3 regions of the Lacticaseibacillus rhamnosus genome follow, and region 1 is predicted to be linked to each of the others. Evidence: predicted binding sites of a transcription regulator. Region 1 holds the regulator's gene; each other region holds the start of a gene.
The links. The regulator LexA, encoded in region 1, represses DNA repair genes until DNA is damaged. The targets are predictions, from matches to a motif close to CNAACANNTGTTNG.
Positions count from the first base shown of each region.

Region 2: a site for LexA is predicted at 4,425-4,438, ahead of recA (recombinase RecA). Genes of this name have one in related genera too.
Region 3: a site for LexA is predicted at 2,463-2,476, ahead of EL173_RS00245 (glycoside hydrolase domain-containing protein). Genes of this name have one in related genera too.

Region 1 covers NZ_LR134331.1:714,498-720,317, forward strand. The annotation lists gene EL173_RS03540 (hypothetical protein) at 1-461, opposite strand, end outside; gene EL173_RS03545 (AI-2E family transporter) at 454-1,620, opposite strand; gene EL173_RS03550 (hypothetical protein) at 2,066-2,260, shown strand; gene lexA (transcriptional repressor LexA) at 2,655-3,281, shown strand; gene EL173_RS03565 (hypothetical protein) at 3,402-3,875, opposite strand; gene EL173_RS03570 (AEC family transporter) at 3,886-4,833, opposite strand; gene EL173_RS03575 (flavin reductase family protein) at 4,855-5,472, opposite strand; gene EL173_RS03580 (hypothetical protein) at 5,771-5,820, opposite strand, start outside.
Region 2 covers NZ_LR134331.1:2,693,238-2,699,057, forward strand. The annotation lists gene EL173_RS13600 (LysR family transcriptional regulator) at 1-107, opposite strand, end outside; gene EL173_RS13605 (aminotransferase-like domain-containing protein) at 395-1,597, shown strand; gene EL173_RS13610 (hypothetical protein) at 1,984-2,289, opposite strand; gene EL173_RS13615 (hypothetical protein) at 2,651-2,977, shown strand; gene recA (recombinase RecA) at 3,183-4,370, opposite strand; gene EL173_RS13625 (DUF554 domain-containing protein) at 4,619-5,320, shown strand; gene EL173_RS13630 (DUF7679 family protein) at 5,384-5,820, opposite strand, start outside.
Region 3 covers NZ_LR134331.1:43,870-49,689, forward strand. The annotation lists gene EL173_RS00245 (glycoside hydrolase domain-containing protein) at 103-2,430, opposite strand; gene EL173_RS00250 (AzlC family ABC transporter permease) at 2,774-3,484, shown strand; gene EL173_RS00255 (AzlD domain-containing protein) at 3,471-3,800, shown strand; gene uidA (beta-glucuronidase) at 4,050-5,820, shown strand, end outside.

The DNA.
Region 1 (5,820 bases):
GTTACAGGAACCGTTTTTGGCAGTACTTTTGACAGTTCGGTTAACAGGTTTTGAAGACTGGCCTGAAATGTCAGGCGGACCATCCGGCGTTTGCTAAGGGCAAATACGGCAACAACCCATTCCTGGCCATTTGGAAGGCTTACCGGTGTCAAGGTGATACTGGACATGTGCGTGTATGGAATCACGCGCGCCAGTAAACCGTTGGCGATCAGGCGAGTAGGGGCCAGTCCGCCAGTCCCTGCCATAATGGATAGCACCAAAAAGATCGAGATGAAAATAATATACGGCATGTTGTTGACTCGGGTTGTCATAAACCAAAAGCCAAGCAGCACGGCCCAGATAAGCTGAGATACTGCATATCGGGAAGTAAATTGGATCTTACTTTGCCAAAAAAGATAGTAGCCAGCTAGGCCAATTAAAACGATGTCCAGTCCGATCAATAACACATTAAAACTATTCATGAGGTACTCCTTTTTGGTCAACTTCATCTGTGGGGTGATCTGATTCGTACAAACCAGAAACCTGCTGATACCAGCTAAAGAATCGCGTGACGACAATTTTCAAAACGGCAAAGCCAGGGATGCCGAGAATGACCCCGACCAAGCCAAAGAGATTGCCGGCTGTGAGCAGGACAACCACAATGGTAATGGGATGAAGTTCAAGTTTGCTGCCCATAACCAGCGGCGAAATCAATTGCGTTTCGATCAACCATTCAATAAAGAAGACGACAATCACGGCGAGAATCATGCGTGGAGAAGTTAACGCGCCCATGATTAGCGGTGGGATCATCGCAAGGGCCGAGCCGAAATAAGGGATCAGATTCAACGGGCAAGCCAACAAGCCGAAAATCAAACCGTAACGCAATCCGATAACCGAATAGCCGATCATGAACATCACCGCAACGCATAATGCGACCGTGATCTGGCCTTGCACGTATGAACCGACTTTTTCATTCATTTCATGGAGCATTTGCTTAACCGAGCGGCGCAGTTTCGTTGGTACAATCTGCAAGATCATCGGCGTGAACTTATCGCCATCTTTTAGCATAAAGAAGAGGATGATGGGCGCAGTGGAAATTGTGACGACCACATTGCCGACAATGCCAATCAGATTCTGCAGCTGTGAAATGGTGCCAGTCACAAAGGCACCTTGTTTACCCGTGAAGAAAGTCTGGACTTCATTGGCAATTTCGTTGAGATCATGTTGCGACAGGATGTTCTGTTTGTCATTTAAATCATCTAACCATTTGCCGATTTCGGTAAATATTTGCGGAGCGGAATCAACGATACTGGTGATTTGATTGCTGACAGCAGGAATAAACCGTAATAAGCCCCAGACCAGCAGGCTAATCAATACAATGAACAGCAATCCGATTGCCAAGCCCCGATGCAACCCGGCTTTTTCAAGGCGGTTGATAATCGGAACGGTGAGATAGAAGAGAATGCCGGCAAAAATAAATGGCGGCGCAATAATCCCTAGAAAATCAACGACTGGTTGAAAGACCCAAGCAATTTTGGTAAAGACAAAAATGACTAGCAGGGCCAAAAGCAAATCAACTAGCAGAATCATGAACTTACTATTAACAAAGCGGCGATAGAGCCACGAGTCGGTACGTTTCAAAGGCGATCCTCCTCTAATAACGGTAAAGGTTATATTCCGGTCACAGCACGCCAAAGCGGTCAGACAGTCACAAAAGCCCTTACAAAACAAACGTAGGGCTGGCAAGTTAACCTTGTCAGTAACCGACAGCTGAAGTCGTCACTTTAGCGCTGATTTTAAGCACAAAAATCAAGTACACCTTGTATAACAATGATACTCGACTGAGTAGCATTTTTCGAGGATGGGTTCCGTGAAATGTCAAGAACGTGTAATTGCAGTCGTTACATAAAATTTACAAAAACACGCTGAAATCGTTACAAATATTATAAAAGCCTAAACAAAGGCGCTTAATGTAAATTTTACATATACAAAAGCTTTACAAATCAAAAAAATCAGGTATGATAAAGTCACAACCAAAACGGTGAGTCAATGTCGGTTCATCCGATACGGAGAGGAGTGACCCCATATGAGCATACTTCGGGGCGCTAAATGGACATTAATAACTCTGACCCTGGTCGCAACTTTGCTATTGTTTAGTAACTATGCGACGGCCGGCATCTTGTTGATGGCTCTAGATATTTTCTTAAGCTTCTTCTATGCAGTCATCAAGAGCAGATGTGATCGGCGTCAGATGCATAAGATGCCATTATTGCATAACTAATTGATGAAACAATCCACAGCCATGACGACTGTGGATTTTTTGTGAGCGCGAGCCGGCGCGGTTAGAAGTCGGAGTGTAAGTGGCCTTAAGCGTGATGGCCAAGACCGGGCCATTGCGCTTAAGGTCCTTACACGCAGACTTCTGCGCCGGGGAGCGCGTTATAGAAAGCAGGATAAAACCATCGAATTGCCCACCCAAGCATGCTTTGTCCTTGCATTGGGGAGCGGCGCGGTCCATACGCAAATAAAAAGCGTTAATGGCCTTAATATTGAGGCAAAAAGATATTTTGTTGCGCCTAACGACAGTTTTTTCAAATGAAACAGCAAAAACAATTGCAAACGTCCGTTCGTATTGGTATGCTGAGTGTAACAAAAGAGAACGAGGCGGTGAGCGGATGCCAACACAAGCAAGTCAGAAACGTTGGAAACAGATTTTACAAACAATCTATGAAGCGATCGAGGATCATGGGTACCCGCCCACGGTTCGCGAAATCGGTAAATCGGTCGGACTCAGCTCTTCCAGTACGGTCGCGGCTTACTTGGAGAAGTTGCTGGCGGCTGGCTTGATTGCCAAAGATCCGTCTAAACCGCGGACTATTGAAGTCACGACAGCAGGGCTTGATTTTATTGGGGTTCAGGCACAAGGAATCCCTATTGTCGGAACGGTTGCTGCAGGGGTTCCCATTACGGCGATTGAAAATATTGATGATTATTTTCCTGTCCCTGACGATCTTCCGTATTCCGCCGATGAATTGTTTATGCTTCGGGTCCAAGGCAGTTCGATGATTAAGATCGGCATTTTAGACGGCGATCAGATTATTGTCAAGAAACAAAATGATGCCGAAAATGGCCAGATTGTCGTTGCGATGACCGAAGAGGATGAGGCAACGGTTAAACGCTTTTACAAAGAAAAGCATGGCGTTCGTCTGCATCCGGAAAATGATGATATGGATGATATGTACTTCCCAAGTGTCACGATTCTCGGAATTGTCGTTAGTTTATATCGGCCGGCGCTTGTGTAATCAGCTCATAATTCAGTAGGACGAATCGCCCTCACATCAAAAAGACATTTACCAGCTACTTTATCGAAGTGGTGGTAAATGTCTTTTTGATTATGTACCCTGATGTCAACGTTGCAAATATCAAGGTTGGGCGAGGCGATCAAGGTCGTCTTGCGGTACCTTTTTGTAAACAGGTCCATTTGGAAGTTGCTTGAGTTGACCTTTTTTGGTGAGTTGGAATTGCAAAGTAGAACTGGCCGCTTGTGGTTGCGCTTTACCCGTGAAGGTGAAAACTCGACTTTTTAATGTAAGCTGAGCGGCAAAAATTCCCTGATCGGTACTTTCAAAAACGCCGCCTTGGTTGGCTAAGGTTTCAAGATAGTAGCCGCTGGTTGAGGACGTGACCCGGATGGCCTTTTTGCGATTATCGACTTGGACGAACGCGTGGCCGACAAGTGTACTTAAAGTGGCTTTGGGAACGGTCTTTTTAGTGGGCTTGACGTGGCTGGTGACGGTGCTGGCCGCTGGCTGTTTGGATGTAGACTTGCTTGCCGGGGTTGTGGAAGAGCAGCCGCTTAGCAAGATTAAGATGGTAAGAAATATCAGCTTTTTCATTTCCGAGCTCCTAGTGAATAAATTGGATGCAGGTCATAACGATAGGAATCACGATCATTGATAGCAAGGTGGTTTCTGTGACCATGATGGCAGCATAATCAGCATCGGCGTCATAGAGTTTGGCCACAACCGGTGCATTGGTCATGACCGGCATGCAGGACTGGAGAATAAAGATTTGTTTCATCAAGGTCGGAACCGGAGCAAAAGCAACCAATGCGGTCATGAGTAGCGGCGCAAAAAGAAAGCGGCCACTAAAGATACCCCAGGCTTCCTTGCTGAGCCGCAACTGCCGCCAGCCAGCCGTATGCAACGCAATACCGATAAAAAACATGGATCCAGGTACCGTTAAGTCACCAACATATGTCAGATCCGCCATTAGAAACTCCGGGAGCTTGATGTTCAATAAGACGAGCACAATCCCGAACATGAAGCCTAATAACGGAGGTGAGAAAACCTTGCCGAGCGCCTTTTTTAAATCAAAGCGTGCCGGTTTGGGCCCATCACCTTGGATAAGATAAACCCCGATTGTCCAGAAAATAGTGGTATTGGCCATGTAATAAACGAGGACGTAAGGAAGGCTGCGAGGACCAAACAGTGCCAAATTCACCGGTAAACCAATAAAAACCGTGTTGGAGTTGAAGAACATGGATTTAAAGGTGCCTTTTCGTGACTTCGGTACTTTCAACAAGTAACAAACCAGAAATGACAAGGCGAAAAGGATCATCATGGATAACACCGGGAAGAACAAATCCGGTAGCAAGCGCAAAAGCATACCCGCAGTGAACTTCGACGAGATGGTGACGATCATGTAAGCAGGCAATGCGACTTGGGTCACCACCTTGGCGATGACCTTGCTAGAGTGGCTGTTAAACCAGCCGCGCGCCGTTAGAAAGTAGCCGATGATGATGAGAATAAGAATTTCGAAAACGCCAAAAACGCTTGAGATAAATGCTGTCAAATACCGCCACTTCCTTATAAATTATTTTGGTCGCCGCAATGTAAACGTTCGTCCCAATTCGGCGTAGTTAGGACCGGCAAGCCGGGCAATGGGGGCCAAGGCAGTTGGATTCACATGCAGTGTCGGTAAATCAAGCACGGCTTCTGCAAAATGAAATTGACGGATTTCTAGAATAAAGAGATCCGTCATGATGATTCCCGCCGCATTACGAATGGGGACATATTGGTAAAGACTGGTTTCAAAGCGAATGCGAGCAGCTTGTAAACCCGGCACCTGAATCTCCGTGCTCGGAATCAATGGTAAATCAATCAGCGTTAATTCACTTTGATCAGGAGCCAGTCTTGCTGCGGTTTGATTCATCGCCTTGGTAAGATCAGTGCTAACCATGTGCACAACCGCTTCATGGCGAGCAAGGAGGTTGGCCGCAGTATCTTTTGGCGCTTGGCGTTCGCGCAAAATCGCAACCGATAACAACGGCAACTGATTGGAAATCCCGGTTGTAAACGAAAATGGTGCTAGATTAATGAGACCTGCTGTATTCTGGGTGGTAATCCAAGCGATTGGCCGTGGGATGATGCTGCCGGACAAAAGCTTGTATTGTTCATGCGGTGAAAGTTCGCTGGCAGATAGGTTAATCATCGTAGACCTCCAGTACATAACAAATCCGATGGTGAGACCTTGCAATAGAAGCTGGTGTAGCCCAAAAGTACGTCACGACTGCAAGTGTAGCGCAGGGAACGAATGGCGTCAAAAGGACAAGCTCGTTTGGCATTCTCAAGCACTCACTAGTTTGTTCAAAGTTGTCAGGGCACAGCGGCAGTCGAGCTTAATAGCCAAACGTAAGGCATCACCCAGTGAGACTTAGCGCGAACAAAAAAGCGATGTTTGGCGATTGAGATCGCAAACATCGCCGTATAGGCATCGGAGGACCGATTGATTAATGGGGACTGGTATCAGTAGCAGAATTTGATCCGGGATCAGTCGGAG
Region 2 (5,820 bases), 1.0 Mb from region 1:
ATACTATGGCTAACCGCACTCGGCGTCACATTTAATTCCGCCGCTGCTTGGGCTAACGTGCCACGTTCCACCACTTTACTAAAGACTTCATAAGAAAAATTACCCATGTTATCACTTTTCCCTTTTTTATACTTGGCCCAAGTGACACGCGTTGTCACTTGAGCCGCACAATGCCTGTCAAATGGACGCTGAGGCCTGTTCGTTGATTTTAACATGAACAAAATTCAACTTAAGCTGAAATAGTTGAGCTTTACTCAATCATACGAGCCGTTTTACACTAGTGTCAATAAGAAAACGTTGGTTGAACTTTTACCAACGCGACAACGGTATCGCAATTAACGTGTGGATCGGCATCAGGCTCGGTTACACGCCCGATATCAAAAGGGGATTCATCATGAAATTCGCAAAACGTACCCAAAAAACCGGCAATTCCGGATTAGAAGATCTGTTCGCCGCGTCTGGCCCGAATGTCATCTCGTTTGCAGGCGGCTACCCGGATCGGAGTTTGTTTCCGACCCAACAACTGAATCAGGCATTTAAGCACAGCTTTAACAGTGGCGATACTGAACTGTTGCAATACGCTAGCACTCAAGGCTACTTGCCTTTACGCGAAAAGATTGCGGCTCGGCTGCGCGCAACTGGCATTCCGACTCGTGCCGATAACATCATGATGACCCAAGGCGCTCAGCAAGGACTCGATCTAGTGGCGCGCCTCATGCTTGATTCAGGCGATGGCCTAGTTGTTGAAGCGCCAACGTATCTCGGTGCCTTAGCCGCCTTTAATGCTTATCAGCCAACTTATTATGAAATCCCGATGCAAGACGATGGGATGGACATTAATGCCTTACAGCGCGTTTTAATGAGTCACAAAGTCAAGTTCATCTATACGGTACCCGATTTTCAAAATCCAACCGGCGTTGTGATGTCTGTGGCTAAGCGTAAGGCTTTGATTCGACTCGCCAACCAATATGACGTTATGATCCTCGAAGACAACCCCTACCGCGATCTTCGCTATGATGGTAAGCCGCTGCCGACCATTAAGTCATTTGACACGCAAGGCCGCGTCGTCTATCTCGGCAGCTTCAGCAAGATCCTCTCACCAAGCTTACGGATGGGCTGGCTCGTTGCTGCACCGGACCTTTTGCAGGAATTACTGGCGTTAAAAGGCGGAAGCGACTTGGAATCCAGCAACCTGACCATGCACGGCATTGATGCCTACATGGCGGAAAATGACCTAGATGCCCACATCACCGAAATCCAGAATCGTTACCGCGAAAAGAAAAATGCCATGGTCGCAGCGATGAATCGTTACCTTCCTGATGAAGCGCACTTCACCAACCCTGATGGCGGCTTCTTCCTGTGGCTCACCATGCCAGCCGGCTTCGACATGGGTGCCTTCATGAAGCAACATCTGTTACCGGAAAGCAACATTTCCTATGTGCCTTCCGCCAACCTATATGCAACTTCGGCTCAGGTCAACGGCGCACGGCTAAACTTCACCGGTCCGACACTTGAGCAGATCGACACTGGTATCAAAGCATTAGGCGATGCACTTAAAACCGCGTTGCAGCATCACCTAGTAGCCGAACAAGCTTAGTTTTCTTCGTCTTAATCTACTCAAACTTTTACAAAATGACAAAGTAACCATCACACTTTCGTCACACTTTGTCAGTAGTATAGGAAACATAGAAATGAGCCACCCACTCATCTCTACACCCCAACCTAATTTTCATTTTTCTCCTCCAAAGAAAAATAAGATGATTGGCCCCCATCCAATCATCACAAAAACGCCCGCTGCCAATACGCAACGGGCGTTTTTGTATCATGAGCGCGAGCCGGCGCGGTTAGGGATCGGAGTGTAAGTGGCCTTGGGCATGACGGCCGGCACTTTGGTTATTGCGCCTGGAGAGGTTGTACAAGGTTCTAGGCTAGCAACCGCGTTATGGGGAGCAACGGCACCTGCATCCAAATCAGCATTCACGCTTAAAACGATGGTATTCCCGAGAAATACTTATTAGCAATCGCCTCAGCCATGCCTTCCATGTCAAACAGTACCGTCCGCTGCGCTAAAGTGAGCTGATACTGATGGTCGCGCATTTCGTCTCTAATGAAATACCCGATTGGCAAGACTTGTGGGGCAATATTGACTCCTTGTATCCGTTTATCCGCCACCTTATCAATGGCCTGTTTGATACTTGCAACAATAGCTTGCGATGTCGCATCGGATTGTTTCTCGAAAAGATGCTGCAGTTCTAGCATCTTTGCAATGAGTTCTTGTTTCTTTTCCATTTTGGCTCACCCCTTCATTTGTGAACTGATCGTGTCGAATAAACAGCTTGCCCTGGCCGTGCCTTGGTATGCAGCATACATGAGAGCGGTTGCAATCATCTTAGATTGCCGTTTTTGATTTGGCAAGCAATAATGCTTGTGCTTTTTGAAGATTGTTTGACGAACATGACACTTGAACAGTCACTTTGAAAATTAAAACACTCCAAAGACAAAATGCTTTACGAGAACAATTTTCCAGCATATGCTATAGCCAATTTCAGACAACTATGCACCTGTAGATTCTATAGTCCATTTTTCTATGCCTCGTTTACTGACTTAAAAAGACTAATAAACGTTCAATTGCAAAGAGAGGGGAATGATCATGGAAACATTGTATAAAGGCCAACCTGCTGATGTTTGGGAAATCACCAAAACAGGCGCTCAGCCAGATTGGGTAAAAGATGCATTCTCACAAAACTATCTTTATTGGTTGGATAATCGGGTTCGTATTCTCATGTGGGCGTTAACCCCACCTAACAAGAAGAATTTAAAGTTCGTTGCTAGCGGTTCACTTGGAGGTGGCGTTGATGCACTGGGTGTTTACGCATACGGAGATTCAGGTGACTTCTTGGATGCAACCAATCAACGCGTGGTATCTCGGGAAAGATTCTTTAAGCAATATCAAATTCTAAAATCCAACGAAGCATAACCAATTAAAGGCGCGTGTATTAACGTTTGTTGACATGACTGTATTATTGTTCTGTTGGTTCACCCGAATTCAAGATCCGTGATAGGTGCAACCGTGATGAAAGTTTTTGTGAACAATCGCTTGGCTCTTTTCCTATCAAGCAAAAGCCGCAACCAGACTCACATCATGTGTAAGTCTGGTTGCGGCTAGTACGTTTACGCATATTTTAAACTAAACGGTCAACCCCGAAGCTGGATGGATCATCTTTCTTATCATCCGGCTTTTTGTCAGTTGTTGGTTTCTCTTCAGGCTTCTTGTCAGCCGTTGTTTTCTCGTCTTTAGCAGTATCCTTCTTTTCGTCCTCTTCTTTTGGCTTCGGTGCGGACTGCTCGCGGATCTTGGCTTCGATTTCCTTGGATACTTCAGGATGCTCATCCAGATAATGAGACGCATTGACCAGACCTTGGCCGAGGCGCTCCTTACCATAGTTGTACCATGAGCCTGATTTGGTGATAACGTCCAGATCGTTGTCTTTATCAGTCGCTAAGTTGATCATGTCAGTATTGTGCTCGATCCCGTGCCCAAACGACATAGTGGTTTCAACGGTCTTAAACGGCGGTGCCACCTTATTCTTGGTCACCTTGAGCTTGCTGGCAAACCCAACGACATTCTTACCATCTTTAACCTGCTGGCCTTTGCGTACTTCAATGCGCACAGAGGCGTAAAACTTCAGCGCCCGGCCGCCTGGGGTGACTTCCGGATTGCCAAAAACAATGCCGACTTTTTCACGTAACTGGTTAATGAAGATGACCAACGTATTCGTATTGTTAATCGTTCCGGCCATCTTTCGCAGTGCCTGCGACATCAGCCGTGCTTGCAAGCCAACGTGACTGTCACCAATTGCACCCTCGATTTCAGCCTTTGGCACCAGCGCGGCTACGGAGTCGATCACGACAACATCAACCGCTGCCGATTCGATCAGCATCTCGGCGATTTCCAATCCTTGTTCACCCGAATTTGGTTGGGAAAGCAAAAGGTCGTCAATGTTCACGCCTAACTCGGCAGCATACTTTGGATCCATCGCATTTTCCGCGTCAATATAAGCTGCCTTGCCACCGGTTTTTTGTAATTCGGCAATCGTCTGCAGCGCAATCGTGGTTTTCCCACTACTTTCAGGTCCATAAATTTCAACGATCCGGCCCCGTGGTAAGCCACCGACACCAAGAGCGAGATCCAATGACAGAATCCCGGTTGAGACCACATCGATCTTCAACTCCGGTCGATCACCCATCTTCATGACCGCGCCTTCACCGAACGCCTTGGTAATCTTTTGCAGCGCCTTTTCTAATTCGGTTTCACGATCTGTGGCATCAGACTTTTTATTATCAGCTTTTGTGGTCGTTTTTTTCGCCATACTTGTCTCCTTAATGTCGTACATACTTCGCTCAAAATACACTAGTTACATTATCGAACACGCGTTTGTTTTTTGCAAGTCTTTTCCGTGATTGAAACGCCTTTTCTGCACTTTAAAACGGTTATAGTTCTATTTTACCTGAACCAGTCAACCAATTGGTAAAAACCTGCCGTTATTGATCGCCGTAAAACATGCTATGATAGTTCGGTTAAGAGCAACCAGCATTTTGAAAAGGTGAGGGAAAATACATGATGTTCATGGGTTCAATCGTTAATGGCTTAACGATTATCGGCGGCAGTTTACTAGGGCTGATCCTGCACAATATCAGCGCCAATGCAAAGGACACGATTACGAAAAGTTTGGGTCTGGGTACCTTTGCGCTTGGCATTCAAATGGCGTTGCAGACCAAAAGCTTTATTGTGATCATCATCAGTCTCTGTCTCGGTGGCTTGCTGGGCGAATGGTTGCATATTGAAGACGGCATGAATCACCTCGGTCTTAAGCTGCAGGAACGCTTCGCCCGCAACAACAGCCATTTTGCGGAAGGGTTTGTCACCGCGACTTTAATTGCCGTCATCGGTGCCATGAGCATTTTGGGGGCCATTCAAGCCGGCGTGTCCGGTGATAATGCGACCCTGTATACCAAGGCGGTTATGGATGGTTTCATGGCCATTATGATGACCGCCTCGCTAGGCATCGGCGTTTTATTTTCGGCCATCCCGGTGATTTTATATCAAGGAACCATCACCTTGTTAGCCAGCTTTCTTGTCCAGTTCATCCCCAAAACGTTGATGGCAACCTCACTTCGAGAAATTGGTGCCATTGGCGGGTTGATGATCCTCGGTATCGGCCTGAATCTCATGGGCATCACCAAAATCCGCATTTCCAACCTTTTGCCTGGGCTAGTAGTCTTAATTGGCATTCTAACCGGACAATATTTTCTATCATAAGTCAGTCGCAACAAAAAGCAGGTCACCATGGCCTGCTTTTTGTCTGAACTTTTTGTTGCCATCTTAGAAGTTCGGCAGCAGTCGTTGTTTTCGACTCTGAAAGCGATGATACACCAACTTGCAGTGCAAATCGCGAACATTTGCCAAAAAATGCGAGTTGGCATCGTGATACCAATAGCGTAAATCATCTTTGATATACAAGCGATTCAACCACGCGTGATCGTGCCGCAAAAACGTAAAACTTTCTAGCAAATCCTGTTCGCGCCAAACATCAGGCAACAAAAACTGACTGCGCGTAAAGCGTTTTAACTGACGGCTTGAATAATAGACGCGCTCAATGCGACCAATAAAGAAAGCCGTCTTCCCCTTGCCCACGTACGGTGCCATAGGTGCAACAATCAATCCCCCGCGTAACCGCTCAAACCAATCTGTTTGCGGACTTACTTTGATTGCATGCGTAATATCTTTGGGTAGCCGAAAGTCCAAAACCAAACCATCCG
Region 3 (5,820 bases), 670 kb from region 1:
AAAAGCACAAGAACTATCGACATTGCATATAAGTGTCTCCAGTAAACCATCAAAATCGCTTCCTCTAGCAAATTTCGTGTTCAGTCTCACAATTTATTTTCATTAATGTTCCAAGTGACCCTGGATCATATTTTTAAATACGCTTGCTGCCATCGTTGCTTGATCAGGCGAATACGAGACTTCGAATTTATCCTTGAAAGCATTCAATGCATTGCCAAACTCAGCCGTCTGAGCCAACTCTCCATCGGGATTTAAAACTCGAAGTGCATCTGACTCAATTTTATCATGATTGCCGGAGAACCGGTTTGATACATATTGATTAAAGCGTTCTGTATTCCCCTTGTTGTTGTAATATCTGTCAATAATCGAATACAGGGAGGCATTCCCATTTTTTAAGCTGGCATAGATATTGACTGCATCCGCATCAGCTAACAAGTCGCCTACTCCAAATGAGCTTTTTCCCTTTGATGCATCTTTGCCAATATGATCTTCCATTGCAACAAGTAAGTTGGCATATTTATCAGCCGACTTAATTGAATCCGAAATCCCGGTCAACAAATCTCCTGCCCATCCAGCAAGATCTTGTGTCCCAGTTGCTGAAACGGCAGCATTAAAATTCAATAAGCTAGCTAATGCTGCAATCATATGAATAAAGTCAGTCTTAATTCCTGTCGCAGTATCGGTCAATTCTGGAAAATCATCGTCGCTTGTAATATTCCATTTTTTGTTTTCATTGTATATCCATGTGTCATTCAGTGCCCCGGTCATAATTGTCCATGGTAAGCTTGCATACCTAAACTGCCGATACAATTGGCAAATTAAACGTGCTGCCATCAGTGAATCTGGCACAGTGTTACCATTTTTATCCATATTCTTGACAAATGCATCGGCGTCATCTTGTACCTTTTTCAGGTAGTTAAAGAACTCTGTATTTACCTCTTTCACAGATGAACTAACATGCGAAACTCCTTGATCTTTGCCCGAGCTTGCATCTTGGTCAATGCTAACGCCATATATTGGGTATTCTACGAACTGATCGAATGCCCAATTACTTGGCATCTTAAATCCTAGGTTACCGCTCCAGCCATATGACATATTAGCCACGAAACTATATTGAATACCATGTTCTTCAGCATGTAAACAAACGTTTCGCGTGCCGTAAATCCCAGTTTTATAAATAGACCCCTCTAAGGCATTTTGTACTGCAGTAATATATGGGATAACAGTCCCCTCAATGTCCCCTTCCTGAAAGTCAACATCAACCGCAAAATAAACAACAGTTCCTGATGGCAATCCTAACTCCAATGCTGCCGCAACTGCAATCTGGGCATCTTTCCGTCCTTGACTCGCAGTGAAGTATGTTTCAACGTATCCACCGTCTTCATAAATTGGAAAGAACTTCATACCGCCATCAAGAATCGTTTTGATTTCTGTTGGGGTTAGGTTCTTGGGTTTAAAGTCAGTACCGACTGTGCCTGTTAGATAACGACCGACGATGCTAAAACCATAGTCTCGAAAATGTTTAACATCTTCTGCGGTCAATTGCGTTGCTGTGTCTAATGCGATTGAATCACGACCGGTATCACCATTGCTGGTAACTAGGCCCTTAATAACAGTGTAGTCAGCGATGCCGGAAGTTTCGTTAGGGTATTTCATAAACTTCCGGAAGCGAATGATGCTGGTGGCGACGTCGCTTCCAAAGCTTTCACTGAAGTCACCGCTGTACATGCTATTTAAATACAAGCCATATTTGACGATTTTGACTAACAGGCCGGTTGATCCGACTGATAGCTGGACGTTCTTTAATGCAGCATTGGTGGCATCACCGAAATTACCGTTTGCAACATCAGCGGAGATACCCACGGCTCGCTGTAAGGCGTAAATTAGCCCAACATTTGTATCGCGCTGATAAATACCATCACAAGGCATAATACCGAGATAAGTGCTGTACTCGGCATTTAGCCACTGTTGCAATTGACGAACATTTGCATCGCCGCCAGAAACTAAAACAAAGGCACTCATATCGAAAAGTGCAGCCATTAAGTTCACAGTCACAGTGCCATCAGCGGTCAGTCCGGCATCTTGTTGAAGTGATTTAAAAGCTTGTTCGGTTTCTGCAGAGAAATTCTGATTCAATTCGGTTCCAGGATTGATACCTTTGCACCAAAATGCTCCTTGAATCAGTTGAGCAATGTTACCTTTATAGCCCGGTTTTAGCTGGTCAACAACACCAGAAAGAGCGGTTCGAGTTGCGGTGCCAAATCCTTCACCGATGCTGCTAATACCTAATTCGTGTTGCAATGCTTCTCGCAAGGCATAGATTGTTGCCCAACCAGTATGCCCATCTGTTGGCGCCGGTTCAAATCCCGGAATACCTGTATAAGTCTTGTTGAGCCAGTTTTGAACTGCTAATACTGCTTCATCTGCCATAATGCAGACCTCCTTAAAGTTTGTCGTTGAACCAAACACATGTTCGTTTCAACAATCTGAGTATGTTCTGACTGGCTTTATAAATCAACTATTATTTTTTAAAATAACCATAATTGTTAACAGACATCGACTTGTTTATATACCGTGTAGTGTTTTTTTAAAAAATTAAAAAACGAACACACGTTCCGTATAGAGCCGCGGTATTTTTGACTGTCTAATTTTTTGGCTGACTAAAATTGAAATAATTGAAAGATCCGCCACAACTTTTTAGATTAGATTCCGGTTGCAACCCGCTTAGTAAATAGTACACTAACATTAATATACTAAAAGCGGAGGGAACAGGATGAATGATGAGCTGACGATTCGAAGCGGGATTCGCGATGTGATGCCGACAGTGTTTGGGTACATTACTGTCGGGATGGCTTATGGCATTGTGGCGAAAACCGGGCATTTGTCGCTGCTGATGATCGGGCTGATGTCGCTGATCGTGTATGCCGGATCAGCTCAATTTGTGTTGGTGAGTATGTTGGCCACTGGCAGTCCGATTGGAGCGATGGTGATTTCAACGGCTTTGATTAATGCGCGGATGAGTCTGATGTCGATGACGGTCGCCCCTTATTTAAAAGATGAATCGATGACGCAAAATGTGCTGATCGGTACCTTGCTGACGGATGAGAGCTTTGCGTTGTCGATGAACAAGCTTAATTACACCGGCCATCATTTAAATGCTCCCTGGTTTCATACCGTCAATGTTGGCGCCTATTTAGTCTGGTTTATTGCCAGTCTTTTAGGAGCGGTGATTGGTGGCTTGATTCCTAATCCCGATAATTTCGGGTTGGATTTCGCAGTTGTTGCGATGTTCATCGGTTTGCTGTACTTACAGATGATTACGGATCGATCGAAGCCTTTTTTGCGGCATTTAAGTGTGGCTGGTGTGGTTGCGGTCGCGATGGTGGTGCTGGTGCGTTACTTGCCGGGGACAACGGCGATTATTGTCGCAACCGTGATTGGCTGTCTGTTTGGAATGGGGGTGGAACGGCATGCAGAATCCTGAAACATTTGTGGCGATTTTGAGTTGCGGGCTGGCGACATGGTTATTGCGGGTGGTGCCGATTGTCTTGGTAAAACGCATGACGATTCCTAAGTGGCTGCTGCATTTTCTTAGCTTTGTACCGGTGGCGATTTTATCCGCGATTTTTGTTGAAAGTCTCCTGGTGATTCACCCCGGACAATGGCCAGGCGTCAACTGGTCGAATTTACTAGCATCGCTGCCTGCGATAGTCGTGGCGATTATAACCAAAAGTCTCTTTGCCGTCGTGGTCGCGGGCGTTGCTGCAATGGCGATTTTACGGCTGCTAGGGTGGGCTTAGCCAGCACGGTCATCTTTTAAAAAGATGGCTTTTTTAATTTTATTGATAGCAGCAAAACTCTGATTTAACGGCCTCAGGAAAGCTTTCTTTTAGTAAAAATAAGAGCTTCATATTGGGTTAACTCATATATCAGAATTTCTAGTGCCAAACAAAATAGCCATTGACAAGTTTTACTAAAATAAGTACACTACAAGGTGTAAGCGATTTCAGAAAACGTACTCTTTAAAACTTGAAATGGAGGCTTTTTGCATGGAGACATCGTTGTTATACCCAGTGACCAATGATCAGCGCACGGATCAGAAACTGGATGGACTTTGGCAATTTAAGTTTGATGAAGCTGGAGAAGGTGAAAAGTCCGGCTGGGAGACCGGTTTTCACGATGGCGTTTCGATGCCGGTTCCGGCTAGTTTCAATGACTTCTTTACGGATAAAGCAAGTCGTGAATATACCGGTGATTTCTGGTACAGTCGTAACTTTTTTGTCCCTTCTGCGGCTAAGGGAAAGGCATTGTTTCTGCGGTTTGATGCGGTAACTCACCGGGCCACGATTTTTGTTAATGGCAAAGAAATTCGAACGCATGAAGGCGGCTTTTTACCATTTGCTGCCGATATCAGCGAGGCCGTTAAGTATGGTGCTGAAAATACCGTGGTTGTCAAAGGTAATAACGAATTGTCGCGGGAAGCATTGCCGGCCGGGGATACGATTACGCTGCGGAATGGTAAGAAAATGGTACGCCCGTTCTTTGACTTCTATAACTACTCTGGTTTAAATCGCTCGGTTCACTTGTTGTCCTTGCCTCAAGAGCGGGTGTTGGATTACACCACTACTTTTGCGTTAGCTGGTAACGATGCAACAGTGAACTATACGGTTGAAACCAATGGCGACGCGCCGGTAACGGTTAGTCTGGCAGACGCGGATGGCCAGGTGGTTGCGACTGCTCAAGGCAAACAAGGCGCCTTACAGGTTCAAAACGCTCACCTATGGCAGGTTCGCAATGCCTATCTTTATACGCTGACGATTCAGCTTGGCGATGATACCCAGACACCGCTTGATACTTACACCGATCGGATCGGTATTCGCACGATCAAGATTTCCGGAACCGATATTTTGGTCAACGACAAGCCGATTTATCTGAAAGGCTTTGGTCGGCATGAAGATTCACCATTTGCTGGCCGCGCGTTTGACTTAAATGTTGAAAAGAAAGACTTTGCCTTGATGAAATGGATTGGCGCAAACTCTTTCCGGACATCGCATTATCCATATGACGAGCAGGTTTACAAGATCGCGGATGAGGAAGGCTTCCTGCTGACTGATGAAGTGCCGGCAGTCGGCTTTAAAATGGCCGCTGCTGCTTTTCTTGGCGGGCTGAACCAGTCCTTCTTCAAAGGGCCATGGCTCAAGAAGCTGCATGAACGCCATATTGACCAGATTCGTGATTTGATCAAACGCGATAAGAACCATCCGTCTGTTCTGGCATGGAGTCTGTTTAATGAACCGGATACAATTGATGAAAATGCGGTCCCATACTTCAAGCAGATTTTTGACGAATCTAAAGATCTTGACCCTCAAGGCCGCCCGCGGACGTTTACTTTGAGCGAAGATGATACGATCGAGACGTCGAAAGTACTCGACTTCCCAGACTTTTACATGCTTAACCGGTATCCAGGCTGGTATCATTTTGGCGGCTATCAGATTTCCGATGGCGAGGCTGGCTTGCGCGATGAAATGGATAAGTGGCAAAAAGCAGGCGTTAAGAAGCCAGTTGTCTTTACCGAGTTCGGGGCCGACACCGAAGCTGGCTTGCATAAATTGCCAAGTGTCATGTGGACCGAAGAATATCAAGTCGAAGTGCTGAAAATGTTCAGCCGTGTCTTCGATGATTATGACTTCATCAAAGGCGAACAGGTCTGGAACCTGGCTGACTTCCAGACGGTTGAAGGTAACATGCGGGTCAACGGTAACAAGAAAGGCATTTTCACCCGCGATCGCCAACCCAAAGCCGCGGCGTTCTTCTATCATG